3 regions of the Roseateles paludis genome follow, and region 1 is predicted to be linked to each of the others. Evidence: predicted binding sites of a transcription regulator. Region 1 holds the regulator's gene; each other region holds the start of a gene.
What was found. Region 1 encodes sigma-54, which starts transcription at its own class of promoters, with help from an activator protein. Its sites were predicted from a motif close to TGGCANGNAANCTGCTTT; they were not measured.

Region 1 (9,405 bases):
GCTATCACTTGGCGGTTACGGCGCCGTGCAGCACGCCGATGGGCTTGCCGTGGTCCAGCACCGGCGCTGACACGTGCACGCTGGGCACCTGGGTCGAGGTGTCGGGCTTGATCTCGTCAGCGGCCCAGGCCTGGCCCTTGAGGGCTTGTGCAAAGACCGGGCGCGTCGCGTTGTTCCAGATCAGCGGGCGCACGCTGGCGCCAACGAGGTTGCCCTTCTGGTCGCGCAGCAGCAGTTTGTTGATGTTGTCGTCTTCCTGCTCCCACTTGGCGATCTGCAGGCTGACCTTGGACTTGAGCAGGGCCTGGATGAAGGCGTCGGAGTCCGGCAGATCGACCCACTTGCCATTGGTCATGCCGCCGTCGCCCTTGGCATTGGCGTCCTTGATGGCGGCGATCACACCGGGGTCGGCTGCCAGCGCGACCAGGCGGGTCTTGGCCTTGTCCACTTTGGCTTGCACTTCTGGAGGCAATGCGGCGGAGGCGGTGCTGACGACGAACCCGACAGCGACGAGGGCCGTCGCGAAAAGCTTGCTGGACACGGAAGAAATGGACATGGGGAGCCTCTCCTGAAAAGTTGACGCTGCGAGCGCAGGCGCCGACAACAAGGAGAGCCATGGGGTCAACGCCCACGTGACTGCACTCTCCCTGTGCGGCGGCAACGACCTGGAGCCTTGCTCGCATGCGAATTTGAGTGTGCTGTCAGTTCCGGGGGGCTCACAACCGACCCTGGTAAGTTGCGAGGGGGCCAATCGGTGCTTTTTGGCGGTTCAGCGCCCATGACATTTGCGTGTCTGTGTTGAGCACGCGACACCCGGCTGCTCCGCAGCCGGTAGGCCCTGTGATCAGAGGGCTTTGCGCAGGTTGGCCGGGGCGATCTTCATCGCCTCGCGGTACTTGGCGACGGTGCGGCGCGCGCACTGGATGCCCTGCTCGTCGAGCATGCCGGCGATGGCGCTGTCCGACAGCGGCTTCTTGGTGTCTTCGGCGGCGATGAACTGCTTGATCAGCGCGCGCACGGCGGTGCTGGAGGCCTCGCCGCCGGTCTCGGTGTTGAGGCCCGAGCCGAAGAAATACTTCAGCTCGAAGGTGCCCCAGGGCGTGGCCATGTACTTGGCGGTGGTGACGCGCGAGATGGTGGACTCGTGCAGACCCAGCTCGTCGGCAATCTCGCGCAGCACCAGGGGCTTCATGGCCAGTTCGCCGTGCTGGAAGAAACCGCGCTGGCGCTCGACGATGGCGGTGCTGACACGCAGGATGGTCTCGAAGCGCTGCTGGATGTTCTTGATGAACCAGCGCGCCTCCTGCAACTGCCCGCCCAGCGGCGAGTTGCTGATGCCGCCGCGCGTGGCGCGCAGGGCATTGGCATAGAGCTCGTTGATGCGCAGCTTGGGGGCGACATCGGGGTTGAGCATCACGCGGAACTCGCGGCCCCCGGGGCCGGTCTTGCGCACGATGACGTCGGGCACCACGGCGGCGGCGCTGTTGGTGGCAAAGCGGCGGCCGGGCTTGGGCTCCAGCGTGGTGATCAGGCCTTGAGCGCGGCGCAGCAGGGCCTCGTCGGCGCCGGTCTCCAGCAGCAGGCGGCGCGTGTCGCGGCGCGCCATCAGCTCCAGGTGGCTGCGCGCGATGGTGGCGGCCAGGTCGCGCTCGGGGCTGGCCGGGTGGGTGGCCAGCTGCAGGCACAGGCACTCGGGCAGGCTGCGGGCGCCAATGCCGGCGGGGTCCAGGCTTTGCAGCCAGCGCAGGGCGATGCGCAGGTGGTCGAGCAGCTCCTCGCGGCTTTCCGCGTTTTCTTCGTCCTCGCCGGGCAGCAGGCTGGCGGCAATCTCTTCGAGGCTGTCTTCGAGGTAGCCGTCCTCGTTGAGCGAGTCGATCAGGATCTGGAGCGCCGTGCGTTCGGGCGCCGAGAGGTGCATGCCGGCCAGCTGCTGGGCCAGGTGCTCGGCCAGGCTGATGTCGGCCGACTCGGTCTCGCCACGCTCGCCGTCGTCGTCACCGCTGCTGGCCGGGCTGCTGCTGGGCAGCTCGCGGATGCCGTCGAAGTCGTCGCCTTCGGTGCCGTTGGACCAGTCCTCGCGGTCGGTGGTGCCAAAGTCGTCGGCTGCCAGCTCGCGCTCGCCTGCAGTTTCAGTGTTCGCTTCGGCGCTGTCGTTGTAGTCGGGGGCGGCATCGTCGCGCTCGGCCGGCGCATTGCTGGCCAGCTCGGGCGTGCTGACGCTGAACTCCTCCTCCGTCTCCAGCAGTGGGTTGGTCGCCAGCATCTGCTCGACTTCCTGGTTCAGCTCCAGGGTCGAGAGCTGCAGCAGGCGGATGGACTGCTGCAGCTGGGGCGTCAGCGCCAGGTGCTGGCTGAGGCGGAGCTGTAGGGTGGGCTTCATCGACGGACGCTCTTGCCCTACATGCGGAAGTGTTCGCCCAGATACACCTTGCGAACGTCCGGATTGGCCACGATCTCGTCCGGCGTGCCCTGGGCCAGCACCGTGCCCTCGCTGATGATGTAGGCCCGGTCGCAGATGCCCAGGGTCTCGCGGACGTTGTGGTCGGTGATCAGGACCCCGATGCCGCGCGCCTTGAGGAAGCCGATGATGCGTTGGATCTCCAGCACGGCGATGGGGTCCACGCCGGCAAAGGGCTCGTCCAGCAGGATGAAGCGCGGCTGAGTGGCCAGCGCCCGGGCGATCTCGACGCGGCGGCGCTCGCCGCCCGAGAGGGCGGGGGCCGGGCTGTGGCGCAGGCTTTCGATGGAGAGGTCGTGCAGCAGGCCTTCGAGCAGCTCGTCGATGCGCGCCTTGGGCAGGGAGCGGCCGCGTTCGTCCTGCTGCAGCTCCAGCACCGCGCGGATGTTTTGCTCGACGCTGAGCTTGCGAAAGATCGAGGCCTCCTGCGGCAGGTAGGACAGGCCCAGCCGCGCGCGGGCATGGATGGGCAAGCGCTGCACCTCCTGGCCGTCGATGCGGATCACGCCCGCGTCCGAGCGGACGAGGCCGACGATCATGTAGAAGCTGGTGGTCTTGCCGGCGCCGTTGGGGCCCAGCAGGCCGACCACCTCGCCGCTCCGCACGCTGAGGTGCACGTTCTTGACGACGCGGCGCACGCCGTAGCTCTTGGCCAGGCTCTCGGCGTCGAGGCGGCTCTCCGTCGCGGCAGTCTCGTGGCGGCTCTCCGTCGCGGCAGTCATCACGGAGCGGTCTTCGCGGGAGGGGTGAGCGTGGTGCTGGGCTGCAGCGGCAACGGTGCCGCGGAGGCTGCTGCCTCGGCCGCCGAGGCCCGAGGCATGATCACCAGTCGGGTACGGCCGGCCGGGTTGGGCGAGGCGTGGCCCCCCTCGAAGCGGAACACCTCGTTGCGGTTGTCATAGAGCACCACGGCGCCCGAGACCTCCTCGGCCACGGCCGTGCCGCGCAAGACCTTGACCACCGCATTGCCGATGAAGCGCACGGTGTCGCTCTTGGTGTCGAACTCGACCTGGTCCGCCTGACCCTGGACGCTCTCGCCGGGCACGTCGCGCCCCTGGCTGAAGCTGACCGGCTTGCCGGTGGTGCCGCTGGCCAGCGCCTGGTGGAAGCCGTCGGCCGTGATGCGCAGGTCCACGCTCTCGGCGCGCAACTGCAGCGTGCCTTGGGAGATCACCACATTGCCCGTCAGGCGGGTGCGCTGCGAGATCTTGTTGCCCTCGCCACCGTTGTCAGACTGGATGACGAAGGGCTGGGTCCGGTCGGTCTTGGCCGCCTGCGCGGCGGGGGCTCCCCACAGCGTGGCGAGCAGGGCGGTCAGCAGGGCGGGGGCCAGCAGCGGCGCGTTTCGGATCATGGCGGCACAGAAGTTGCAGGCGATTCTAGGCGCCTGCGCCGGTGCGCCCGACCGAAATCAAGCCTTGCCGCGTGCCTGTTTGATGAGGAAATCCGCAACGGCGCAGGCTTGTTGGCCCGAGACGGTTTCTGCCTGCCCGGGTGCGCCAACGATGCCGGGCCCCGTGCGCCAACGGCCGGCGATGGTGAGCTGGGGCACGCTGTCGACGCCGCTGGACTCGGCCAGCTTCAGGCCCTGCTGCGCCTTGGTCTGGACGCCGAAAGAATTCATGGCCTGCTTGACCTTGGCCGGGTCCTGCCCGATGCGGCCGAGGAAGGCCAGCAGCTTGTCCTCGGTGCTCAGGTCCAGTCGCTCGCGGTGGATGGCGTTGAACAGTGCCGAGTGGGTGGCGTGGGTCTGGCCCAGGCTCTCCAGCCCGTAGTAGGCCTTGGCCAGCAGCTTGAGCTGGGCCTGGGTGCCGATGGGGACGCGCCGGAAAGTGACGTCGGCCGGCAGGGTCTTGACCCACTGTTCCAGCACCGGGTCAAAGGCGAAGCAGTGCGGGCACAGGTAGAAGAAGAACTCGACGACCTCGATCTTGCCCGGCGTGCTGGGCAGGGCTTGGCCGAGGCGGATGTAGTGCTTGCCTTCGACCGGCGCGCCTTGTGCGCTGGCCAGGTCGGCCAAGGGGGCGAGGGCAATCAGGGCGGAGAGGTCGCGGCGTTTCATCGGGCGGTCCGTTGGCGTTGGAGGAGGTAGTCGGCCACCTGCACAGCGCGGCGGCCAAGTTCGGGTTCGGGCAGGCCTTCGGCGGTGTTCTGCATGCTCGGCGATGTCAGGAAGCGGCCGGCGATGCCAATCGAGGGCACGCCGTCGATGTCGTAGGCTTCAGCCAGGCGGTCGGCTTGCAGGCAGCGCGTGGCCACGCCCATGGACTTCCAGGCGGCCTGGTACTTGGCACTGTCCACGCCGGCCATGGCCAGAAAGCGCGCCTGTGACTCCAGGTCGTCGAGCATCTGGCCCTGGCGATGCATGGCCGCGAAGATTGCAGGCCGGACCTGGGGTTCAAGCCCGAGGGCTTCCAGCGCAAAGAACATGCGCTGGTGGCCCTTCATGTTGGCGCGGAACTGCACGTGCACGCGCCGGAAGTTGACGTCTGCCGCCAACTGCTTGGCCCATTGCTCGATCACGGGCTCGAACACATAGCAATGCGGGCAGCCGTACCAGAAGAACTCCACCACATCGATGCGCGTGGGGTCGCTTGGAGCCTGGGCCGGAGCGTTGCGCACTGCGTAGTGGCGGCCCGGTATGGGGCCGGCCTGGGCCTGCGCCTCGGCCAGGGGCAGACCCAAGCTGGCGGGCAGCAGTCCAAGCACGAGGGGGCGGCGGGGCATCACCATGGGCGACTCCTTCAGCGCTGGACGCGGACGAGGTTGGCCTCGAAGCCGGCGCCTTCGACCTTGGTCTGCTGGGCTTCACCCTCGGCGCGGGTGTCAAAGGGGCCAATGCGCACGCGGAAGACGGTGCGGCCGGACTGCTCGCGCTCCAGCACCTTGGCGGTGAAGCCTTGCAGCGCGAGCTTGGCCTTCTGGCTCTCGGCGTCCTCGGCGCGCACGTAGGCGCCGACCTGGACAAAGTAGACCGTGGGGTCGCTGCCGGCTGCCGAGGCCGCCGCCGCGGCGGACGCCGCCGTGGCTTTTGCGTCGGGCTTCGTGTCGGCCTTTGCTTCGGGTTTGGCGTCGGCCTTGTGATCCGGCTTGGCGTCTACCTTTGCGGCTGCTGGCGCCGGCGCCACCGGCGCCGACGCGGCCCCACCCACCACCACGCCGCTGGCGCTGCGGGCGGCAGCCTTGCCGGCCAGCGGGGCGTTGGGGTCCCAGTTCTTGTTGCGCTCGGCCTCGGAGGCGTCCTGCTCGGCCGTGCGCTGGGGCAGCTTGTTCATGAAGGGGACAGGCGCCTTCGTGATGTAGAGCGCCACGCCGAGTGCAATGGCCAGCCCAAGCAGCAGCCCGACGATCACGCCGACGAAGAACCCGCCCTTTTCCTTCTTCTCTGCACTCATTCGACCGCCTCCGGCTGTTCCCTGCTCATCTGCTCCGGCGCACTCACGCCCAGCACGGCCAGCGCATTGGACAGCACCTGGCGCGTGGCGGCCAGCAAGGCGCAGCGGGCGCGGCAGAGCTCGGGCGCCTGGTCGAGCACGCGCTCGGCGGCGTAGTAGCTGTGGAAGCTGGCGGCCAGGTCGCGTGCATAGAAGGCCACGTCGTGCGGCGCAAGGCTGGCGGCAGCGCTTGAGAGCATGTCCGGGTAGGCCGCGAGCTTGAGCATCAGCGCCTCTTCGGTCGGGGCCGTCAGCAGGCTGAGATCGGCCGTGGCCAGGCTGGCGACATCACCGCCCCACTTGTTCAAGATCGAGCAGACACGGGCGTGCGCGTACTGCACATAGAAGACCGGGTTCTCGTCGTTCTGCTTGAGCGCGAGGTCGACGTCGAAGGTGAACTCGGTGTCGGCCTTGCGGCTGATGAGGAAGAAGCGCACCGCGTCGCGGCTGGTCCAGTCGATCAGGTCACGTAGGGTCACGTAGGAGCCGGCGCGCTTGGAGATCTTGACCTCCTCGCCGCCCTTCATCACGGTGACCATCTTGTGCAGCACGTAATCCGGGAAGCCCTGGGGGATGCCCAGATTCACCGCCTGCAGGCCGGCGCGCACGCGGGCGATGGTGCCGTGGTGGTCGGTGCCCTGGATGTTGATGCACTGCGTGTAGCCGCGCTCAAACTTGTTGATGTGATAGGCCACGTCGGGCACGAAGTAGGTGTAGCCACCTTCCGTCTTGCGCATCACGCGGTCTTTGTCGTCGCCGTAGTCGGTGGTGCGCAGCCAGAGCGCGCCGCCGTCTTCAAAGGTCTTGCCGCTGGCGATGAGACGTTCCACCGTCTTCTCGAGCTGGCCGCCGTTGTAGACGCTGGACTCCAGGAAGTAGCTGTCGAACTTGAGGCCAAAGGCCTGCAGGTCCAGGTCCTGCTCGTGGCGCAAATAGGCCACGGCGAACTGGCGGATGCCGTCCAGGTCGTTCACATCGCCCGAGGCGGTGAACTCCCGGTCGTCGGCCTTCACCGTCTGCTTGGCGAGGAAGGCGTCAGCGATGTCCTGGATGTAGTCGCCGTTGTAGGCGGCCTCGGGCCATTCGGCATCACCGGGCTTGAAGCCCTTGAGGCGCATCTGGGTCGAGTTGGCGAGCGTGGCGATCTGCACGCCGGCGTCGTTGTAATAGAACTCGCGGGTCACCTCGTGGCCCTGGGTCTTGAACAGCGAGCACATGGCGTCGCCCAGCGCCGCCTGGCGGGCGTGGCCCACATGCAGCGGGCCGGTCGGGTTGGCCGAGACAAACTCCACCATCACATGTTTGCCGGTGGCCGGGCGGTTGCCGAAAGTCAGGCCGGCGCCCAGCACCTCGGCCACCACGGCCTGCTTGGCGGCGGGCTTGAGGCGGATGTTGATGAAGCCGGGGCCGGCGATCTCCAGCGCCTGCACCCAGGCCTCAAAGGCGGGCTGGGCCTGCAGCGCGGCGATCAAGCGGGTGGCGAGTTCACGCGGGTTGGCCTTGAGCGGCTTGGCCAGCTGCATGGCGGCCGTGCAGGCCAGGTCGCCATGGGCGGCCTGCTTGGGGGATTCAAAGGCGGCGGCCACGGCCGAGCCGGGCGCGATGTCTTGGAGGGCTTGGGCGAGTGCGGTGAGCAGCGCCTGCTTGGCTTGGATCATGGGGGGCGATTTTAGGGAGGCCCCGAGGGGCCGGGCCTCATGCCGCCTGGTGACAGACCACGCACAGCTTGTTGCCGTCCAGATCGCGCACATAGGTGCCGTAGTAGTGGGCGTGGTAGTGCGGGCGCAGGCCCGGCGCGCCTTCGTCCCGGGCGCCCAGGCTCAGGGCCAGCGCATGGAAGGCGTCCACTTGCTCGCGCGTGGCGGCCTGCAGGGCCACCATCTGGCCGTTGCCGGCCGCGTGCGGCTGGCCATCGAAGGGGCGGCCCAGCAGCAGCAGCGGGCGGGGCCCGGGCTCGCTCTGCCAACCCATCCAGCCCTTGGCCTCGTCCACAAAGCGCACGGGGATGCCCAGCAGGGCCATCAGCGGCTCGTAGAAGGCGCGGGCGCGGGTGAAGTCTTGCGTGCCCAGGAAGACGTGCGAAAACATCAGGGAACCTCCAGCAGGATGCCGCCAGTCGTGACCAGCCGTAACGCGCTGTGAAATCGTGCGCTCTGCCACGCCCGAGGCTAGGGCGCGGTCCGGGGCGCTCCGTATCATGCCCGCGTGAACGCCAGCCTCGACGACATCCCGGCCCAGATCGGCAAGTACCAGGTGCAAAAGCGCCTGGGCGAGGGGGCCACCAGCGACGTCTACCTGGGGCTCGACCCCTTCCACGGCCAGCAGGTCGCCATCAAGCGGGTGCGCGCCTGGTCGCAGGCCAGCGACGAGCCCACCAGCGATTTCAGCCAGCGCTTCTTCAGCGCCGAGGCGGCCCTGGCCGGCAAGCTGCAGCACCCCAACGTCGTCCAGATCCTGGATGCCGTCAAGGGCGACGCCCTCTTCGGCGACGCGCCCTACCTCGTCATGGAGTACGTGCCGGGCGTCACGCTCAAGCACTTCTGCCGGATGGACCGCCTGCTGCCGCTCGACCAGGTCGTCGAGCTGGGCTTCAAGTGCGCGATGGCGCTCTCCTATGTCTACCGCCAGGGCCTGATCCACCGCGACGTCAAGCCCGCCAACCTGCTGGCCGTGCTGGACGAGCGCGGCGAGGTGGTGGACGTCAAGGTCACCGACTTCGGCTCCGTGCTCAACCTCAATGCCGATGCGACCCAGATCCACCGCGTGGGCTCGCTGGCCTATATGCCGCCCGAGCAGGTCGAGGGCTTCGACGTGGACTGCCGCGCCGACATCTATGCCCTCGGGGCCGTGCTCTACCACCTGATCGCCGGCCGTCCGCCGTTTGAAGCGCCCAACTCCATGGCGCTGATCCACCAGATCTACCAGCAGGCGCCGGCCTCCCTGGTCGGCCAGCGCGAGGGTGTGACGGCCGAGCTGGACGCCGTCATCCAGCGCGCGCTGGCCAAGACGCCCGAAGACCGCTGGCCCGACTGGGACGAATTCGGCAAGGCGCTGTCCGAGCTGGTGGCCAAGCAGTTGGTGCCGCTGGTGCTGCTGTCCGAGGTGCGCGACTCCGAGCGCTTCCAGCTGCTGCGCGGCCTGGAGTTCTTCACCGGCTTTGGCGACATCGAGCTCTGGGAAGTGGTGCGCCGTGCCCGCTGGCGCCGCTACAAGGTGGGCCACGCGCTCTACAAGCGCGGGCAGGAGGGCAACAGCTTCCACATCCTGGCCAAGGGCGAGGTCGAGATCTTCCGCGAAGGGCGCTTGGTGGCGACCTTGGGCGAGGGCACCTCGGTGGGCGAGATGGCCTACCTGGCCCCGAACCCGCTGCTGCGCAAGCACAGCACCGACATCCGCGTGAGCGAGGAGTGCACCACCATCTCCTTCACGCCCGAGACCCTGGCCCAGCTCAGCCGCGAGTGCCAGCACCGCTTTGACCGCGGCTTCATCCAGGTGCTGGTGCGGCGCCTGCAC
Region 2 (9,405 bases), on a different contig from region 1:
CAGACACGCCTGACCGCCGCCCAGGCCGCCCAGCCCACGCGCCAGCGCTCGGCCGACAGCCTCCGGGACGGCCTGCGCGCCCGGGCGCTGGCGGGCACCGAGGCCCAGCCCATGGCCAGCAGCGGCACGGTGGTGACCTACACGCCGGCCCAGATCCGCGCCGCCTACAAGCTGCCCAGCATCGCCAGCGCCACCAAGGCGCAGCTCGGCGCTGGCCAGACCATCTACATCGTCAACGCCAAACACGACCCCAACATCGTGGCCGAGCTGGCCGCGTTCAACAGCAAGTTCAGCCTGCCCAGCTGCAGCAACCGCACGCTCACCGCCACCACGGCCCTGCCGCTCGCGGCGGCCAGCAGCAGCACCTGCGAGCTGGTCATCGCCTACAGCACCAGCGCTGCCGCGCTCAGCAGCACGGCGCCCGCCTATGACTCGGGCTGGGCGACCGAGATTGCGCTGGATGTGCAGTGGGCCCACGCCATTGCGCCGCTGGCGCGCCTGGTGTTGATCGAAGCGCCGGATGCTGGCGTCAGCAACCTCTCGGGCGCCATTCGCCTGGCCACGCGCATGGGGCCGGGCGTGGTGTCGATGAGCTTTGGCGCGAATGAAGGCAGCTGGGTCAGCAGCGTGGAGAGCAGCTTTGCCACCTCGGGCATGAGCTACCTGGCCGCCACGGGCGACAACGGGGCCGGCGTCTCGTGGCCGGCGGTGTCGAGCCGCGTGGTGGCCGTGGGCGGCACCAGCCTCACCTGGACCGGCAGCGGCACGCGCAGCGAGACCACCTGGGCCAGCACGGGCGGCGGCATCAGCGGCTATGTGGCGCAGCCCAGCTACCAGACTGGCACAACGAGTGGCACCGCCAGCGCGCCTAAGCGCGCGGTGGCCGACGTGGCCTTCAACGCCAACCCCTACACCGGCCAGTACGTGGCCACCATGGCGTCTGGTAGCACAACCGTCAGCTGGATCAGCGCCGGCGGCACCAGCCTGTCCACGCCGCAATGGGCGGGCCTGCTGGCCGTGGCCAATGCGCTGCGTGCCCAGGGCGGCAAGGCGCTGCTCGGCCTGCCCCACAGCGCGCTCTACGGCAGCGTCGCCAAGACGGCCGGCAACCTGCTCGACATCACCTCCGGCAGCAATGGCAGCTGCGGCACCTGCGCCGCCGCTGCGGGCTACGACACGCCCACCGGCCTGGGCACGCCACAAGGCAGTGCCGTGCTCACGGCCCTGAGCGGCGCCACCGTCACGGCCAGCACCACCACGCCCGTGGTCAGCAGCCTGAGCGTGAGCAGCACGCCGCTGAGTGGCAAGGCGGGCAGCGCGCTGGCCGCCACCATCGGCCTGGACCTGGCCGGCGCCACCAGCGCCCAGATCAACATCAGCGGTGCGCCCCAGGGCATGGGCTTCAGCGCCAGCGCCAACGGCATCAGCGTCAGCTGGCCCAGCCCGGTGGCCGGCAGCTACACGCTGCAGGTGAGCCTCAGCGACAACCTCGGCCGCACGGCCCAGGCGGCCGTGGCGGTCAGCATCGCCAAGTAGGCACGCCCCAAGCCAATAGCGGCCCCGCGGGATCGCACGGTCCGCGCCGTTGTGGGCGGCCGCGCGCGGGTGCGGTGATCAGCCGCGCAGCTTGAACAAGGCCACGGCCTGGACCAACTGCTTGGCCTGCTGGCTGAGGCTCTCGGCGGCGGCGGCGCTTTGCTCGACCAGGGCCGCGTTCTGCTGCGTGGCCTGGTCCATCTGGCCAATTGCCTGCCCGACCTGGGCCACGTCGCCGTTCTGCTCTTCGCTGGCGGCACTGATCTCGGAGACGATGTCCGTCACGCGGCGGATCGATTGCACGATCTCGGTCATGGTGCTGCCGGCCCGGTCCGCCTGGGCGGTGCCGCGCTCCACCTGCTCGACGCTGTGGGTGATGAGCTGCTTGATCTCCTTGGCGGCGTCGGCACTGCGCTGAGCCAGGCTGCGCACCTCAGAGGCCACCACCGCAAAGCCGCGCCCTTGCTCACCCGCACGGGCGGCCTCGACGGCCGCATTCAAGGCCAGGATGTTGGTCTGGAAGGCAATGCTGTCGATGACGCCAATGATGTCGGAGATGCGGCGCGAGCTGTCATTGATGCCGCGCATGGTGCTGACAACCTCGGTCACCACCTCACCGCCCTGCTCGGCCACCTGGCTGGCACTGCGCGCCAGTTGGTTGGCCTGGGTGGCGCTGGACGTGTTCTGGCGCACGACATCGCCCAGGCGGTCCATGGCGCCGGCCGTTTCCTGCAGGGCGCTGGCCTGGTTCTCGGTGCGGTGGCTGAGGTCCTGATTGCCCTCGGCAATTTCGGAGCTGGCCGTGGCCACGCTGTCGGCGTTGCTGCGCACGGTGCCCACCACATCACTCAGCGCTGACTGCATGGCCTGCATGGCGATGAAGAGGTCGGTGAGCTCGTCGCGGCCACGCGGGCTGATGTCCTGGCGCAGGTCGCCCGCCGCAATGCCTTGGGCAATATGCATAGCTTGGCGCGCAGGGCCAACGATGGTGCGCGTGATGGCCAGGCCCAGGAAGACCGCCACCCCGGCCGCCAGCACCGCCACCGTGGCCAGCACACTGCGGCTGTAGGTGTAGGTGGTGCCTGCGGCCGCTTCTGCGGCGCTCAGCAGGGCTTCCTCCTCGTCACGCAACGCGGCCAAGGCGGCCAGATAGCTGGCACTGGCCTCGCGCGTGGCTTTGTCGTTGAAGGCTTGGCGCGCCGCATCCATGTCGCCGGAGCGGACCACGCTGAGCAGCTTCTCCACCGCTTGGGCAAAGTCCTGCTCCTTGGCCTTGACGCGGTCATAGGCCGCCTGCGAGGAGCTGCCCTCCACGGCCTTGGCCAAGCCTTGGTGCATCTTGCCCGCCTCGGCGCGCAAGGTCTCCACGCGCTTGGCGCTCTTGTCGATGTCGCCGACGCTGTCGGTCGTGATGGCCACGCTGACGGCGTTCAGCATGGCCTGGGCCCCGGCGTCGAGCTCACTGGCCAGCTGTGCGGCCCGGGCCTCGCCGTGCATCAGGCCGGAGACGCGCTCGTTGAACGCGCCCAAACGGTTCCAGCCCACCGCCACGGCCAGCAGCAGCAGCGCCAGCATCAAACCAAATCCCAGCAGCAGCCGTCGGCCGATGCTGAACCCTCGCAATGCATCCATAAAGTCCTCAGTGTGCAGATGGGCGCCCCGCCGCCGGTGCGCCACGTCCCAGTCGATCAGTGCGCCTTGGCTTCCTTGGCAAAGGCCTCGATCACGGCCTTGGCCGCAGGCTTGGGCTCGCCCAGGGTCACCAGGGCCAGTGGGCGCTCGATGCGCTTGGTCTGGACGACCTTGTCCTTGCCTTCTTCGACGAAGCCCTTGCCCACGCCCGCCAGGCCGGCTTCATCGGTACTGACCACCTCTGCGGCGCGCTTGACCGAGGTTTGCGGCTTCACGTCCGGGCCGTACTCGGCCCCGCCCAGCACCAGCTTCTTGATCATGGCGCGGGTGCCGCCGGTGGTGGAGTCGCTGTAGACGACGATGGGCAGGTCCTTGCCGCCCACCTCTTTCCAGTTCTTGATCTTGCCCAGGTGCATGTCGCGGATCTGCTCCCAGCTGAGCTTGCCAACCGGGTTGTTCGGGTGGACGACGAAGACGATCTCGTCCTTGCGCAGCTCGAAGAACTTGACCTTGCTGGCATCGATCTTCTTGCCCGCCACGGCGGCCGCGTCAGCGGCGATGTCCATGGGCTCAGACACCATGGCGATGTCGCTGTCGCCATTGAACAGATCGACCAAGCCCTTGCCGGTGCCAGAGCCAATGATCTGCAGCGTGTGGCCGGTGCCCTTCTCGACGGCGGCCTTGGCGGGCGCCACCACGACATTGAGGACGGTGGACGCCCCGGTGATCTTCAACACATCGGCCTGTGCGCCAGATGCCATGGCCAGGAGAGCTGCCGCGCAGGCAATTGAAAACTTGTTCATCAGGGACTACCTCCAACAAAGATTTGGGAACCCGGAGGGGCTCAACCCGGCATGCTGGGGGCCACGGCTTGGCGGCGCAAGCCTTGTCACGCGGCGGGCCACGGCTTCGTGCGGAATGTCTCAGCACCCGAATGGCCGTGTCACACAGGCGACTTGATCTGTGGGATGGCGGGGCGGCCTTCCCCCTTGCACCACCGCGCGGGCACACATATTGCGATGCCTGCTGCCATGAACAGGACTCGCCCCCACACATCGATGGCCGTGGCCGGGTTGCGCGTGCTCTTGCTCGACCACGGCAAGCAGCGCAGCCCGATCTTCCGTGCCGAGCTGATCCGCTTGCGATGCCAGCTGCTGGAAGTGCTGGACAGTGTGCACGGCCTGCCAGCCGCCATGCTGCGCAGCGAGCCTGATCTGATCCTGATCGACAGTGAGCACATCGACGCCGAGCTGCTCTCCGCGCTGGCAGCCGCACAGGCCTCGCGCCACCTGCCGCTGCTGCTGTTTGCCGATGGCTTGGGGCCAGACGCCATGCGCAGCGCGCTGCAGGCCGGCGTCAATGTGGTCATCGTGGGTGGGCTGCAGGCGCAGCGGCTGGAGTCGGTGCTGCAGCTCACGCTGGCGCGCTTTGAGCAGGACGACCAGCTGCGCCAGGAGCTGGACCGCGTGAACACCCAGTTGGCCGACCGCAAGTCCATCGAGCGTGCCAAGGGCATCCTGATGCGTGAGCAGCACCTCGACGAGGACACCGCCTACCACCGGCTGCGACGCCTGGCCATGGACCGGGGCGAGCCCCTGGCCGCCGTGGCCGCCCGGCTGCTGGAAGCCGACCAGCTGCTGCGCAAGGCCTGAGCCCAGGGCCTGTGCTTCAGGCCTGCGCTTCAGACCTTCACCAGCCCCCTCGATTGCGTGCCTGCTGTGCCGGGCGGCGCGCCTGCGCCCAGACCCCGCCAAGCGCGCAGGCAGCACCGCACCAGCCTGATCCACGCATTTGCACCGCATCAGTGCAAACCCGAGGCCTCAAGCGCCCAGGCCACCCCATGGGCACCAGTGCGCGGCATGCGGGGCCCGACTTGGCGCGGCAAGACCCTGACGAGGGCAGGTTCTTGGCTTCCCCCTGCTGGCACAGGGCGTGCTAACTCAGAGGCAGAGGCTCACAAAGGCGTGGGCATCGAGATAGGCCGCTGGCAATGAGCCGGCACCTGCGGACAACGGCGTCCCACCCCTGCTGCACCTTGGCGTGCGGCGTGGTGGTGACGCCGCTTTTTTTTGCCTTGCTTTGCCCTTCAACTTCTCTGGAGCTTTCACCATGACTGATCGGAACAGCGTGCAGCGTCGTAAGTTGCTCGCCGGTGGCGCCGCTGCCACTCTCGCCAGCCTCACTTCCGGCCTTGCTTCATCAGCCTGGGCCGCCGGCTCGGACAAGCCCGAGAAGGAAGAGGTCAAGATCGGCTTCATCCCGCTGACCGACTGCGCCAGCGTGGTGATGGCGGCCGAGCTGGGCTTCGACAAGAAGTACGGCATCAAGATCATCCCCAGCAAAGAGGCCTCCTGGGCCGGTGTGCGCGACAAGCTCGTCAATGGCGAGCTCGACATGTCCCACGTGCTCTACGGCCTGATCTACGGCGTGCAGCTCGGCATCGGTGGCCCCAAGAAGGACATGGCCGTGCTGATGGCCCTGAACAACAACGGTCAGGCCATCACCCTGTCCAAGAAGCTGGCAGACGCAGGGGCCGTCGATGGCCCGTCGCTCGCCAAGGTGATGGCTTCCAACCCGCGCGAATACACCTTTGCCGGCACCTTCCCGACCGGCACGCACGCGATGTGGATGCACTACTGGCTAGCGGCTGCAGGCATCAACCCGGTTAGCGGCGCCAAGCTGATCACCGTGCCGCCGCCCCAGATGGTGGCCAATATGCGTGTCGGCAATATGGACGGCTTCTGCGTGGGTGAACCCTGGAACCACCGCGCCATCATGGACGGCGTCGGCATCACCGCCAACACCACGCAGGACATCTGGAAGGACCACCCCGAGAAGGTGCTGGGCACGACGCTGGAGTTCGTCAAGAAGTACCCCAACACTGCGCGGGCCGTGGTGATGGCGATTCTCGAAGCCAGCCGCTGGATCGACGCTGGCCTGCAGAACAAGCTCAAGATGGCAGAGACCGTGGCGCAAAAGTCGTACATCAACACCGGCGTCGACGCGATCAACCAGCGCATCCTGGGCCGCTATCAAAACGGCTTGGGCAAGACCTGGGACGACCCCAATCACATGAAGTTCTTCAACGACGGGGCGGTGAACTTCCCCTACCTGTCGGACGGCATGTGGTTCCTGACCCAGCACAAGCGCTGGGGATTGTTGAAGAGCCACCCCGACTACCTGGCCGTGGCCAAGCAGGTCAACCAGGTCGGCATCTACACCGAAGCCGCCAAGGCCCTAGGCATCAGCGTACCCAAGGACCCGATGCGCACCAGCAAGTTGATGGACGGCATCGTCTGGGACGGCAAGGACCCGGCCAAGTACGCCGACTCCTTCAAGATCAAAGGAGCCTGAGCCATGGTTTCCGCCGTCTTTCATTCCCCGCGTGACCTGGGCGACGAGCCCACGGTTGCCGCCAAGCCAGCGGCCGCGCGCCGCCCCGCCACCGCTGCCAACGAGGACGCTGCCCCTGTGACTGCTGCCCCCAAGCCCGCCAAGCCCCCGCGTGCACCGATCGACTGGCGGAGCCTCTCGCTCAGTGTGCTGGCGCCCGTGCTCAGCATGGCCCTGCTCGTCGGCATCTGGGCGCTTGCCACCATGAAGGGGGGCGGCAGCTTCCCGACTCCGGGCGCCACCTGGGAAGCCGCTGCCAAGCTGTTCGCTGATCCGTTCTACAGCAAGGGCCCGAACGACCAAGGCATTGGCTGGAACATCCTCAACTCACTGGGCCGTGTGGGCATGGGCTTTGGCCTGGCCGCCCTCATCGGCATCCCGCTGGGCTTTGTGGTGGGCCGCTTTGACTTTGCCAACCGCATGATCTCGCCGCTGATCTCGCTGCTCAAGCCGGTGTCGCCGCTGGCCTGGCTGCCGATCGGTCTGCTGGCCTTCAAGAGCGCCAACCCGGCCGCCATCTGGACCATCTTCATCTGCTCGATCTGGCCGATGGTGGTGAACACCTCCGTGGGCGTGCAGCGCGTGCCGGCCGACTACTTGAACGTGGCCCGCGTGCTCAACCTGTCGGAGTGGAAGGTCATCACCAAGATCCTGCTGCCGGCCGTGCTGCCCTATGTGCTGACCGGCGTGCGCCTCTCGGTGGGCACGGCGTGGCTGGTGATCGTGGCGGCCGAGATGCTGACCGGCGGCGTGGGCATCGGCTTCTGGGTCTGGGACGAGTGGAACAACCTCAACGTCGCACACATCATCATCGCCATCTTTGTGATCGGCATCGTCGGCCTGCTGCTGGAGTGGACGCTCATCAGCATCGCCAAGCGCTTCTCGTTTGCGGAGGACTGAACCATGACCGCCTTCATCGACATCACCGAAGCCGAAATGGTCTTCAACACCCGCAAAGGCCGCTTCCATGCGCTGCGGGACATCAACCTCAAGATCGACCAGGGCGAGTTCATCACCCTGATCGGGCACTCGGGCTGCGGCAAGTCCACGCTGCTGAACCTGATCGCCGGCCTGCTCACCCCCACGGGTGGTGGCCTGATCTGCGATGGCCGCGAAATTGCCGCCCCGGGGCCGGACCGCGCCGTGGTCTTTCAAAACCACTCGCTGCTGCCCTGGCTGTCCTGCACCGAGAACGTCTTGCTCGCGGTCGAGTCGGTCTTCGGTGGCAAGGAGCCGCGCAAGAAGCTCGAAGAGCGGGCCCGCGCCGCGCTCGACCTGGTGGGCATGAGCCATGCGCTGACCAAACGCCCGCACGAGATCTCTGGCGGCATGAAGCAGCGTGTGGGCATCGCCCGCGCGCTGGCCATGGAGCCCAAGGTGCTGCTGATGGACGAGCCCTTTGGCGCCCTCGACGCGCTGACCCGCGCCCACCTGCAGGACGAACTTCTCAAGATCGTGGCGCGCACCAAGAGCACCGTGGTGATGGTGACCCACGACGTGGACGAAGCCGTGCTGCTGTCGGACCGCATCGTGATGATGACCAACGGCCCGGCCGCCACCATTGGCGAAGTGCTCAAGGTCGACCTGGCGCGCCCGCGCAACCGCGTCGAGCTGGCCGAAGACCCCGACTACGTGCACGCCCGCAAGGCGGTGATCGACTTCCTGTACACGAGGCACAAGCACGCGGAAGCGGCTTGATCAACCGGTCGCACGCATCTCAAAAACGCCGGGCTTACCCGGTGTTTTCACTTCAAGACAGCAGCGTCTGCAGGCTGCGCTGCACCACCTCGGTCAGCGTGTCGAGCCCATGAAAGAGCCGCTCGCTGGCGTTGCACAGGTCGGTCAGCGCCTGCGGCCCGCCGCCCTGGCGCAGCGCGCGCACGAGGCGGGCCCAGTCAGCGTCCACGGTGTCGAAGGCCTCTTGCAGGCCGCTGGCCTTGAGCGGGGCATTGCGCAGCACCTGCAAGGCTTGCAGGAAGGCCTCCAGGTCTTCGGCCAGGCGTTGGGGCTGGTGGCTGGCGTCGGCCTGGGCCAACAAGGCCTCCTTGACGAGGCGCTGGCACAGCAGGCGCTGGCGGGCGCACAGCGAGAGCAGGCGCAAGGGGCGCTCAAAGCCCTCGTCCAGCAAGGCCGCCGCCAGGCGCTCACTCGCATCCACCAGTTGCTGGGCGGCCTCGTTCAGCGCACGCAAGCTGCCCGTGGCCGGCAAGAGCAAGGGCTGCAACCCGGCCCAGCAGGCCATCACGGATGCCAGCTCGGCCTCGCGGATGGGGCCATGCAACAACTCCAGCAAGCGCTGCAGGTTGCCCTCAATGCGGCCAACCGTGTCGCGTTGCAGTTGGCGGGCCAGGTCGAGCTGATCAGGCAGCAGCGTGGCCTGGGCCTGCAGGCGCACCAGGCGCTGGCTGAGCATGCGCTGGGCGGCCGCACGCTCCAGCGCCTCGGCGCGCTCGTGCTGCTGCACCAGCTGGCGCGCCAAGCGTGGCAGCTTGATCTGCGCGTGCATGGCCGCATCGCGCAGCAGCTTGTAGGCGGGCCCCTCGTCCAGCTGCTGGGTCTGCATCAGGACGGCCTTGGCACGGTCGGTCCACTTGCGGTCTTCCAGCAGGCCCTCCTGGTCGGCCAGGCGGGCCTGCACCTCGGCCCAGGTCGACTGGGGCACCAGGACCCATCCCCCGTGCGTTGCCGCACCGCCTAGCGCCACGACGGTGCAACCCGCACGCACCAAGGTATCGCGCAGCGCGTCTGGCAGGTCGTCCGGCACCGCGCAAACCCACTTAAGTGCCTGATTCACGTGACAAGTGCCCCCAAGGATGGCTTCGTGATCCAAGATGGCGCACTGGC
Region 3 (9,405 bases), on a different contig from region 1:
TGGCTTCCTGGGCAAGCTGCTGGGCGCGGGCAAGCGGCTGCTGACGGGCGAGTCGCTCTTCACCACGGTCTACACCAACCAGGCGCCCTCCAAGCAGCGCGTGGCTTTTGCGGCGCCCTATCCGGGCAAGATCATCCCGATGGACCTACGCCAGCTGGGCGGCACGCTGATCTGCCAGAAGGACGCCTTCCTGTGCGCGGCGCGCGGGGTGTCGCTGGGCATTGCTTTCCAGCAGAAGCTGTCGGCTGGCTTCTTTGGCGGCGAGGGCTTCATCATGGAGAAGCTCGAGGGCGACGGCCTGGCCTTTGTGCATGCCGGCGGCACGGTGGTGCGGCGCACGCTGCAGCCCGGGCAGACCTTGCTGCTGGACACCGGCTGCCTGGTGGCGCACACGCCGAATGTGAACTTCGAGATCCAGTACGTGGGCAAGATCAAGACGGCGCTGTTTGGCGGCGAGGGCCTGTTCCTGGCCAAGCTGACGGGCCCGGGCGAGGTGTGGCTGCAGAGCCTGCCGTTCTCGCGCCTGGCCTCGCGCATCTTTGCAGCTGCGCCGCAGAACGGCGGCGGGCGTGAAGAGGGCTCGGTGCTCGGCGGCTTTGCCGGCGCGGGCCTGCTGGGCGGCTTGATCGGCGGTGACAACGACGATTGAGGTGGCTCAAGTGGCGTGTGGTGCAGCGCACTAAACTGCTGCGCACGACAGGTATCAGGGCGGCCAGGGCCGCCCTTTTCATTGGGATTCACGATGCTTCGCAGTCTGGTTTTGGTCTTGGGTTTGGTGTGGGGCGCGCAGGCTTGGGCCGAGGCGCGGCCGCCGGTCTTCGTACTGAACTCGCTGGACGCCGACGTCTCCGTGATCGACCCGGTGAGCTTCACCCAGATCAAGCGCATCCCCACCGGCAAGGAGCCGCACCACCTCTATCTGACGCCCGATGAGAAGAGCCTCATCGTGGCCAATGCGCTGGGTGACTCGCTCACCTTCATCAACCCGCGCACGGCCGAAGTGCAGCGCGTGGTGCGTGGCATTGCCGACCCCTACCACCTGCGCTTTTCGCCCGACATGAAGTGGTTCGTGACCGCCTCGAACCGGCTCGATCACGTTGACCTCTACCGCTGGCTGGGCTCGGATGCCAAGGAGCCTTTGCAGCTCGTCAAGCGCATCCCGGCGCCCAAGACCCCGAGCCACCTCTTCATCGACCGCAAGAGCACGGTGCTCTACGTCAGCCTGCAGGACAGCGATGAGGTGCTGGCCGTCGACCTGGCCACGCAGGGCGTGCGCTGGAAGCAGGCCGTGGGCAAGCTGCCGGCCGACATCTTCCTGACCGGCGACGACAAGCACCTGCTGGTGGCCTTGACCGGCGGGCGCGAGGTGGAGGTCTATGACGTGAGCGGTACGGCGCCCAAGCTCGTGAAGCGCATTGCCACAGGCGACGGTGCCCATAGCTTCCGCGCGCTGGGCGATGGGCGGCATGTGCTGGTGAGCAATCGCGCGGCCAACTTCATCAGCAAGATCGACACGGCCACACTGGCCGTGGTGGACAAGATCCCCGGCCCTAGCGGCCCCGACGACATGGAGGTGCTGGGCGACGGCAAGACCCTGCTCGTTACCTCGCGCTGGGCCGGCAAGCTGACCGAGATCGACCTCACGCAGCGCAAGGTGCTGCGGCAGGTGAAGGTGGGCAAGTCGCCGCACGGCGTGTGGACGCTGGACCACCAGCCCAGACTATGAAGTTTCTGGCGCGATGGCGCAGCTTGGTCGTGGCGCTGGCGTCAGGCGCTGCCTGTGCACAGCCGGCCTGCGACAAACCGGTGTACCTGACCTTCGACACCGGCCACATGGGCGTGGCGCCCTTGATCGCCGAGACGCTCAAGCGCCACAACGCCAAAGCCACCTTCTTTCTGGCGAGTGAACCCACGCTGACCGGCGGCACCACGCTGGACGAGCAATGGGCGCCCTGGTGGCGCGAGCGCGTGGCCGAGGGGCATGACTTTGGCAGCCACACCTGGGAGCACCACGTCTTCCTGCAAGACCTGCCCGAGCAAGACGGCAAGCCCGCTCGCTTCAAGGTGCGCACCCAGGCGGGCATCCAGCCACCGCAGGTGGCGGAGCTGACGGCGGATGACTACTGCGCCAGCCTGCGCCGCGTCGATCAGCGCTTCCAGGAGATGACGGGCCGCCGCCTGAGCCCCATCTTCCGGGCGCCGGGTGGGCGTACCTCGCCAGCCTTGGTGGCGGCCGCGCAGCGTTGCGGCTATGCCCATGTGGGCTGGAACAGCGCGGGCTTCCTGGGTGACGAGTTGCCGAGCGACCGCTTCCCCAATGCGCAACTGCTCGACAAGGCGCTGCGCGACATCAAGCCGGGTGACATCCTGCTGGCCCATCTCGGCATCTGGCAGCGCCAGGAACCCTGGGCGCCGGCCGTGCTGGAACCCTTGATGGCGGGCCTGGAGGCTCGCGGCATGTGCTTCGCGCCCTTGCGGGATCACCCGCGCTACGCTGCACGCCTGCGTGCCGCCAACGACACTCGCCCCCGTGATCGCTGATCTTTTCGATTCCGCCCAGACCCTGCTGTTCGAGGGCTTTGTCCAGCCCCTGGTGTTCTCGCTCGGCCTTGGCAATCTGCTGGAAGACGCCTACGCGGCCACAGGCTGGCTGTTGCTCGGGCTGCTGCAGGTGGCGGCCATGCTGCTCATCATGCTGGTTTTGGAGCGCCGCTGGCCCGTGGAGCCCGTGACCGACCGGCCCGCCGTGGCGGTGGATGTGATCTACAGCCTGGTGCATCGCCTGGGGCTGTTCCGCCTGGTGCTGTTCTTCACGCTGGAGCCGCTGTGGGACGCGCTGCTGGGGCAGGCACGCCTTTGGGGTCTGGAGACCTGGCACCTGGACAGCCTCTGGCCCGGGGTGACCGATGTGGGCTGGGTCTCGCTGCTGATCTACCTGGTGTTGTTCGACTTCGTCGGCTACTGGGTGCACCGTGCCCAGCATCAGTTCCACTGGTGGTGGGCCCTGCATGCGGTGCACCACAGCCAGCGCCAGATGACGGTCTGGAGTGACAACCGCAACCACTTGCTCGACGACGCCTTGCTGGCCAGCGTGTTTGCGCTGCTGGCGGTGCTGGTGGGCGTCGAGCCCGGGCAGTTCGTGGCCATCACCGTCATCACGCGGCTGCTTCAGAGCCTGCAGCACGCCAATCTGCGCTGGCACTTTGGCCGCGTGGGTGAGCGTCTGCTGGTGAGCCCGCGCTTTCACCGGTTGCACCACAGCATCGGCATCGGGCACGAGTCCAGCGGCCGAGGCACCCTGGGCGGCCACAACTTTGGTGTGCTGCTGCCCTGGTGGGACCAGCTCTTTGGCACGGCCAACTTCGACCTGCGCTACGACCCCACCGGCGTACGCGACCAACTGCCCGACGAGGGCGCGGTGGACTACGGCCAGGGCTTCTGGGCCCAACAGGGCCTGGGCTTGAAGCGGATGCTTGGATGGGCCCCACGCTGAGCCGGCTGGCCGACGCGGCCGCGCGCGCCGTGGGCTACTGCCTGCTGCCGCGCGTCATTGCGCTGTCCTTTTTGCCGCTGTTCATCGCCGGCGGGCTGGCCTTTGGCTTCATGTTCTTCTTCTGGGAGAGCGCCATCGACGCCGTGCGCGCCACGCTGGAACAGTGGTCGGTGGTCGAGGCCTTGCTGGCGTTTCTGGACCGCATGGGCCTGCCGCAGTTCCGCAGCGTGCTCGCGCCCCTGGTGCTGATGGCCATGCTGGTGCCGGCGGTCATGGCCGTCGCGCTGCTGTCGGTGGGCCTGATCATGACGCCGGTGATCGTCAAGCTCGTGGCGCGGCGCCGCTTCCCGGGGCTGGAGGCCAGGCGGGGCGGCTCGGCCCTGGTGGGCGTGTTCGCGGCAGTGGGCGCCACGCTGGCTGCGCTGTTGATGCTGATTGCATCGCTGCCGTTCTTGTTCATCCCGCCGCTGGTGCTCATCCTGCCGCCGCTGATCTGGGGTTGGCTGACCTACAAGGTCTTCAGCTATGACGTGCTGGCCGAGCATGCGTCCGCTGAAGAGCGCATCGCCCTGCGCCGCCAGCACCGGCTGCCGCTGCTGGCCATCGGCGTGGCCTGCGGCTACCTGGGGGCGGCGCCCGCGCTGATCTTTTCCCTGAATGCGGCGGCGCTCTTCCTGGCGCCCTTCTTGATCCTGGTCTCGGTCTGGCTTTACACCTGGGTGTTCTGCTTCGCCACGGCCTGGTTCGCCCACTACACGCTGGCGGCGCTGGCCGCACAGCGAGGCACTGTGGAACTGGTGGTGTGATGAAAATTGGACTGCTGGTCATCGGTGACGAAATCCTGTCGGGCAAGCGGCGCGACGCGCACATGGCGCGCTTCATCGAGCTGCTGGCCGAGCGGGGCATGGAGCTGCACTGGGCCCAGTACCTGGGCGACGACCGTGAGCTGCTGGTGGCCAAGCTGCGTGAGGTCTTTGCCAGTGGTGACCTCGTCGTCAGCTGCGGCGGCATTGGCGCCACGCCCGACGACCACACCCGCCAGGCTGCCGCTGCGGCGCTGGGCCGCGAGCTGGCCCTGCACCCCGAAGCGCGCGAGCTGATCTGGGAGCGGGTGCAGGAGCTGGACCGCCAGCGCGGCCTCACGCCCGACCCTGGCCACCCCGACACCCTGCGCCGCTTCGAGATGGGCGTCTTTCCGGCTGGCGCGGGCATCGTCCCCAACCCGTACAACCGCATCCCGGGTTTCTTCGTCGGCAAGGTGTACTTCGTGCCAGGCTTCCCCGTGATGGCCCACCCGATGATGGCCTGGGCCCTGGACCAGCACCCCGAGCTGCACCGCCCCGTCGAGCGCCGCGAGCTCTCGTTCATCGTGCAGGGCGCGATGGAAGCCAGCCTCACGCCTCTGATGGAGGCTGTCGAACAGGCCCATCCGGGCATCAAGGTGTTTAGCCTGCCAAGCGTCGATCACCCCCAGTGGGGCCGCTGCATCGAACTGGGCGTCAAGGGCGCCGCCGACCGGCTCGATCCCGCCTACGCTGCGCTGAAACAGGGCGTGATCCAATTTGGTGCAAACATAAGCACCGAACTGGTGCGATAGGGGCGAGGCGCTCTCTGCATAATGCGCCTGCTTCCCAGCGCCCCATCAGACGCACCAGATCGGGCCGACTGGCATGCAAACTGCTTACAACCACCCCTTGAGGACGCACGCGATTTCGATGGCGTGTGCCCGATCAATCCAACCCAACCACAGCGTTTTCTCGCGAGGAGCATTTGATGGCCAAGACCGTCGCTGATGTGATGCAGATGGTGAAGGACAACGAGGTCAAGTTCGTTGACTTCCGCTTCACCGATACCCGGGGCAAGGAACAGCACGTGTCCGTGCCGGTCTCGCACTTCGACGAAGACAAGTTCGTCTCCGGCCACGCGTTCGACGGTTCGTCGATCGCCGGCTGGAAGGGCATCGAGGCGTCCGACATGCTGCTCATGCCGGATCCCAGCACCGCCAATGTGGACCCCTTCTTCGAAGAGCCCACCCTGATCCTGACCTGCGACGTCATCGACCCGACCGATGGCAAGCCCTACGAGCGCGATCCCCGCTCGCTGGCCAAGCGCGCTGAGGCCTACCTCAAGAGCAGCGGCCTGGGCGACACCGCCTTCTTCGGTCCCGAGCCCGAGTTCTTCGTGTTCGACAGCGTCCGCTGGGGCAATGACATGTCCGGCTCCTTCTTCAAGATCGAGTCGGAAGAAGGTGCCTGGAATTCCTCCAAGGAATACGAGCACGGCAACAGCGGCTACCGTCCCACCGTCAAGGGCGGCTACTTCCCCGTGCCCCCGGTCGATAGCGGCCAGGACCTGCGCTCGGAGATGTGCCTGATCCTCGAACAGATGGGCATCCCGGTCGAAGTGCATCACCACGAAGTGGCGAACGCTGGCCAGATGGAAATCGGCACCAAGTTCAGCTCGCTCGTGCAGCGCGCTGACTGGCTGCAACTGCAGAAGTACGTCATCACCAACGTCGCCCACGCCTACGGCAAGACCGCGACCTTCATGCCCAAGCCCCTGGTGGGCGACAACGGCAGCGGCATGCACGTTCACCAGTCCATCTGGAAGGACGGCAAGAACCTGTTCGCTGGTGACGGCTACGCTGGCCTGTCCGACTACGCGCTGTACTACATCGGCGGCATCATCAAGCACGCTCGCGCGCTGAATGCCATCACCAACCCCGGCACCAACAGCTACAAGCGTCTGGTCCCCGGCTTCGAAGCCCCGGTGAAGCTGGCCTACTCGGCCAAGAACCGCTCGGCCTCGATCCGTATTCCTTACGTCGCCAACCCCAAGGGCCGTCGTATCGAAGCGCGCTTCCCCGATCCTTCTGCCAACCCCTACCTCGCTTTCGCTGCACTGATGATGGCGGGTCTGGACGGCGTGGAGAACAAGATCCACCCGGGCGAAGCCGCCACCAAGGACCTGTACCACCTGCCGCCGGAAGAAGACGCGAAGATCCCGACCGTCTGCCACAGCCTCGACCAGGCTCTGGACTACCTGGACAAGGACCGCGCCTTCCTGACCAAGGGTGGTGTGTTCACCGATGCCTACATCGACGCCTACATCGAGCTCAAGATGCAAGAGGTCACGCGTTTCCGCATGGCTGCGCACCCGGTCGAGTTCGACATGTACTACGCGCTGTGATGGCAGCGGGCAGCATCCCTGCTGCTCCACGATCAAGGGGCCGCCTGCGCGGCCCCTTTTTTGTTGCCCGACGTGTTGTTCGACAATCGCCCGATGCTGATCCGTCCCTTCCTTGCGATCTCAGCCCTGATGCTGCTGGCATCGGCGGTGCATGCCCAGGGTACCGTCTACCGTTGCCCGGGGCCGCCGGTGCTCTACACCGACGCGCTGTCCGCACGCGAGGCGGCCGACAAGGGCTGCCGCACGATCGAGGGCACGCCCATCACCGTCGTGCAGGCGCCGCGCCCACGGTCAGGCGCGCCGGCCGATCCGAATGCCAAGTCGCCAGGGGATGCGCGCATCGATGCCAATCAGCAGAAGTTCCGTGACACCGAACGCCGTCGCCTGCTGGAGGCCGAACTGCGTGCCACCGAGGACCGCCTGTCTGCCGCGCGAGCGGAGTTCAACAACGGCCAGGGCGAACGCCGGGGCGACGAGCGCAACTACCAGCGCTACCTCGACCGCATGGCCGGCCTCAAGGACAGCATCACGCGCCTGGAAGGCGATGTGCAGGCCCTCAAGCGCGAAATCTCCAAACTGCCCTAAGTCTGGCTTCGGCCAGTTGTCTGGCCATGACTGATATCCCGCCACTCCAGCAGGAGCTCTCCAGCTTCGACCTGCTGGCCACCATGGTCGTCGTCGTCGACGCCGAAGGTGCCTGCCTGTTCGCCAATATGGCGTTCGAGAACGTCACCCGGGTCTCGCGCAAGACCCTGGTCGGCACCCGATTGCAGGACATGCTCTCCGAGCCACTGCGCCTGACCGAAACGCTGGATGGCGTCTCGGCCAACCGCTATGCCAGCAGCCGCTTCGATGGCGAGCTGCGCCTGGGCGCCTGGGCGCAGGACGAGCAGCGCCCGGTCCATATCTTTGTCTCCCAGATGGACGGGCCGGGCTCGCAGCGCTTCGTCGTCGAGCTGATCGAGAGCGCGCAGCAGGCGCGGCAGGACCGCGATGAGCGCAACATCGACCAGGTCCAGGCCACCAAGGAGCTGACCCGCAACCTGGCCCACGAGATCAAGAACCCGCTGGGCGGCATCCGGGGCGCTGCGCAGTTGCTGATGCTCGAACTTGAAAGCCTCGACGGCGGGGCCGAGCTGAATGAATACATCCAGGTCATCGTCCACGAGGTGGACCGGCTCCAGTCTCTGGTGGACCGCCTGCTGGCCCCGCACCGCAAGGCCCAGGTGATCGGCGACGTGAACATCCACGAGGTCTGTGAGCGGGTCCGGTCTCTCGTCCTGATCGAGCACCCCAAGGGCCTGTCCATCCAGCGCGACTACGACATCTCGCTGCCGGACTTCCGGGGTGACCGCGAGCAGTTGATCCAGGCCGTGCTCAACATCGTCCAGAACGCCGCCCAGGCCCTCGCACCCCGGATTGCCCGGGGCGATGCCGAGATCGTCATCCGCACGCGCGTGGCCCGCCAGATCACCATCGGCAAGCAGCGCTGGCGCTTGGCATTGGAATTGCATGTCGAGGACAACGGACCTGGCATACCGCCTGATATCCGAGACCGCATCTTCTTGCCCCTTGTGTCGGGGCGGGATGGCGGTTCAGGATTGGGCCTCACGCTCGCCCAGACCATCGCCCAGCAGCACCAGGGCATGATCGACGTCGAGAGTGAACCAGGTCACACCGACTTCCGCATCACTCTGCCATTGCCCTGATGAAATCGATTTGGGTTGTTGACGACGACCACTCCATCCGGTTCGTGTTGGAGAAGGCGCTCGCCCGCGAGGGTCTGCCTGTGCGGACCTTTTCCAACGCCCGCGACATGCTGGCTGCACTCGACGACGAGACCCCCCAGGTCCTCGTCTCCGACATCCGAATGCCGGGTGGTTCGGGCCTCGAGCTGCTGGCCAAGGTCAAGGCCCGGCTGCCGGGCTTGCCCGTCATCATCATGACGGCCTACTCCGACCTGGACAGTGCGGTCTCCGCCTTCCAGGGCGGTGCCTTTGAATACCTGCCCAAACCCTTCGACCTCCCTCGCGCCGTCGAGCTGATCCGCCGTGCGCAGGAGGAAAGCCAACGCGAAGCGTCCGAGCAGGAGGCCGCCGCCGAGGTGCCCGAGATGCTGGGCCAGGCCCCGGCCATGCAGGACGTCTTCCGTGCCATCGGCCGCCTCTCGCAGAGCCACGTCACCGTGCTCATCACCGGCGAGAGCGGCTCGGGCAAGGAGCTCGTCGCCCGCGCACTGCACAAGCACTCGCCGCGCGCCGAAGGCCCCTTCGTGGCCATCAACACGGCCGCCATTCCGCGCGACCTGCTGGAGAGTGAACTCTTCGGCCATGAGCGCGGCGCCTTCACCGGCGCGCAGACCTCGCGGCGCGGGCGCTTTGAGCAGGCCGACGGCGGCACGCTCTTCCTCGACGAAATCGGCGACATGCCCTTCGAGCTGCAGACGCGATTGCTGCGCGTGCTGTCAGACGGACAGTACTACCGCGTCGGCGGCCACAGCCCGCTGCGCAGCAATGTGCGCGTCATCGCCGCCACCCACCAGAACCTTGAAGACCGCGTGCGGCAAGGCGCCTTCCGCGAGGACTTGTTCCACCGCCTCAACGTCATCCGCCTGCGCCTGCCCCCGCTGCGCGAGCGCCGTGAAGACATCCCCGGCCTCGCACGCCACTTCCTGCAGCGCAGCGCCACCCAGCTCGGTGTCGAGCCCAAGCGGCTTTCCGAAG

Region 2: a site for sigma-54 is predicted at 4,172-4,189, ahead of ABDJ85_RS09850 (ANTAR domain-containing response regulator). Genes of this name have one in related genera too.
Region 3: a site for sigma-54 is predicted at 5,160-5,177, ahead of glnA (type I glutamate--ammonia ligase). Genes of this name have one in related genera too.

Annotation. Positions count from the first base shown of each region.
Region 1 is NZ_JBDPZD010000001.1:1,127,070-1,136,474, forward strand. It holds gene ABDJ85_RS05320 (hypothetical protein) at 5-556, opposite strand; gene ABDJ85_RS05325 (RNA polymerase factor sigma-54) at 845-2,380, opposite strand; gene lptB (LPS export ABC transporter ATP-binding protein) at 2,398-3,180, opposite strand; gene lptA (lipopolysaccharide transport periplasmic protein LptA) at 3,180-3,812, opposite strand; gene ABDJ85_RS05340 (thiol:disulfide interchange protein DsbA/DsbL) at 3,870-4,520, opposite strand; gene ABDJ85_RS05345 (thiol:disulfide interchange protein DsbA/DsbL) at 4,517-5,191, opposite strand; gene ABDJ85_RS05350 (SPOR domain-containing protein) at 5,203-5,853, opposite strand; gene argS (arginine--tRNA ligase) at 5,850-7,550, opposite strand; gene ABDJ85_RS05360 (VOC family protein) at 7,588-7,980, opposite strand; gene ABDJ85_RS05365 (protein kinase domain-containing protein) at 8,098-9,405, shown strand, end outside.
Region 2 is NZ_JBDPZD010000002.1:837,905-847,309, forward strand. It holds gene ABDJ85_RS09835 (S53 family peptidase) at 1-1,536, shown strand, start outside; gene ABDJ85_RS09840 (methyl-accepting chemotaxis protein) at 1,615-3,168, opposite strand; gene ABDJ85_RS09845 (substrate-binding domain-containing protein) at 3,225-3,971, opposite strand; gene ABDJ85_RS09850 (ANTAR domain-containing response regulator) at 4,200-4,820, shown strand; gene ABDJ85_RS09855 (CmpA/NrtA family ABC transporter substrate-binding protein) at 5,278-6,522, shown strand; gene ntrB (nitrate ABC transporter permease) at 6,526-7,461, shown strand; gene ABDJ85_RS09865 (ABC transporter ATP-binding protein) at 7,465-8,259, shown strand; gene ABDJ85_RS09870 (ANTAR domain-containing protein) at 8,312-9,223, opposite strand.
Region 3 is NZ_JBDPZD010000007.1:10,277-19,681, reverse strand. It holds gene ABDJ85_RS18275 (TIGR00266 family protein) at 1-649, shown strand, start outside; gene ABDJ85_RS18270 (YncE family protein) at 743-1,726, shown strand; gene ABDJ85_RS18265 (polysaccharide deacetylase family protein) at 1,723-2,541, shown strand; gene ABDJ85_RS18260 (sterol desaturase family protein) at 2,531-3,493, shown strand; gene ABDJ85_RS18255 (EI24 domain-containing protein) at 3,478-4,299, shown strand; gene ABDJ85_RS18250 (competence/damage-inducible protein A) at 4,299-5,090, shown strand; gene glnA (type I glutamate--ammonia ligase) at 5,267-6,682, shown strand; gene ABDJ85_RS18240 (hypothetical protein) at 6,776-7,267, shown strand; gene glnL (nitrogen regulation protein NR(II)) at 7,294-8,391, shown strand; gene ntrC (nitrogen regulation protein NR(I)) at 8,391-9,405, shown strand, end outside.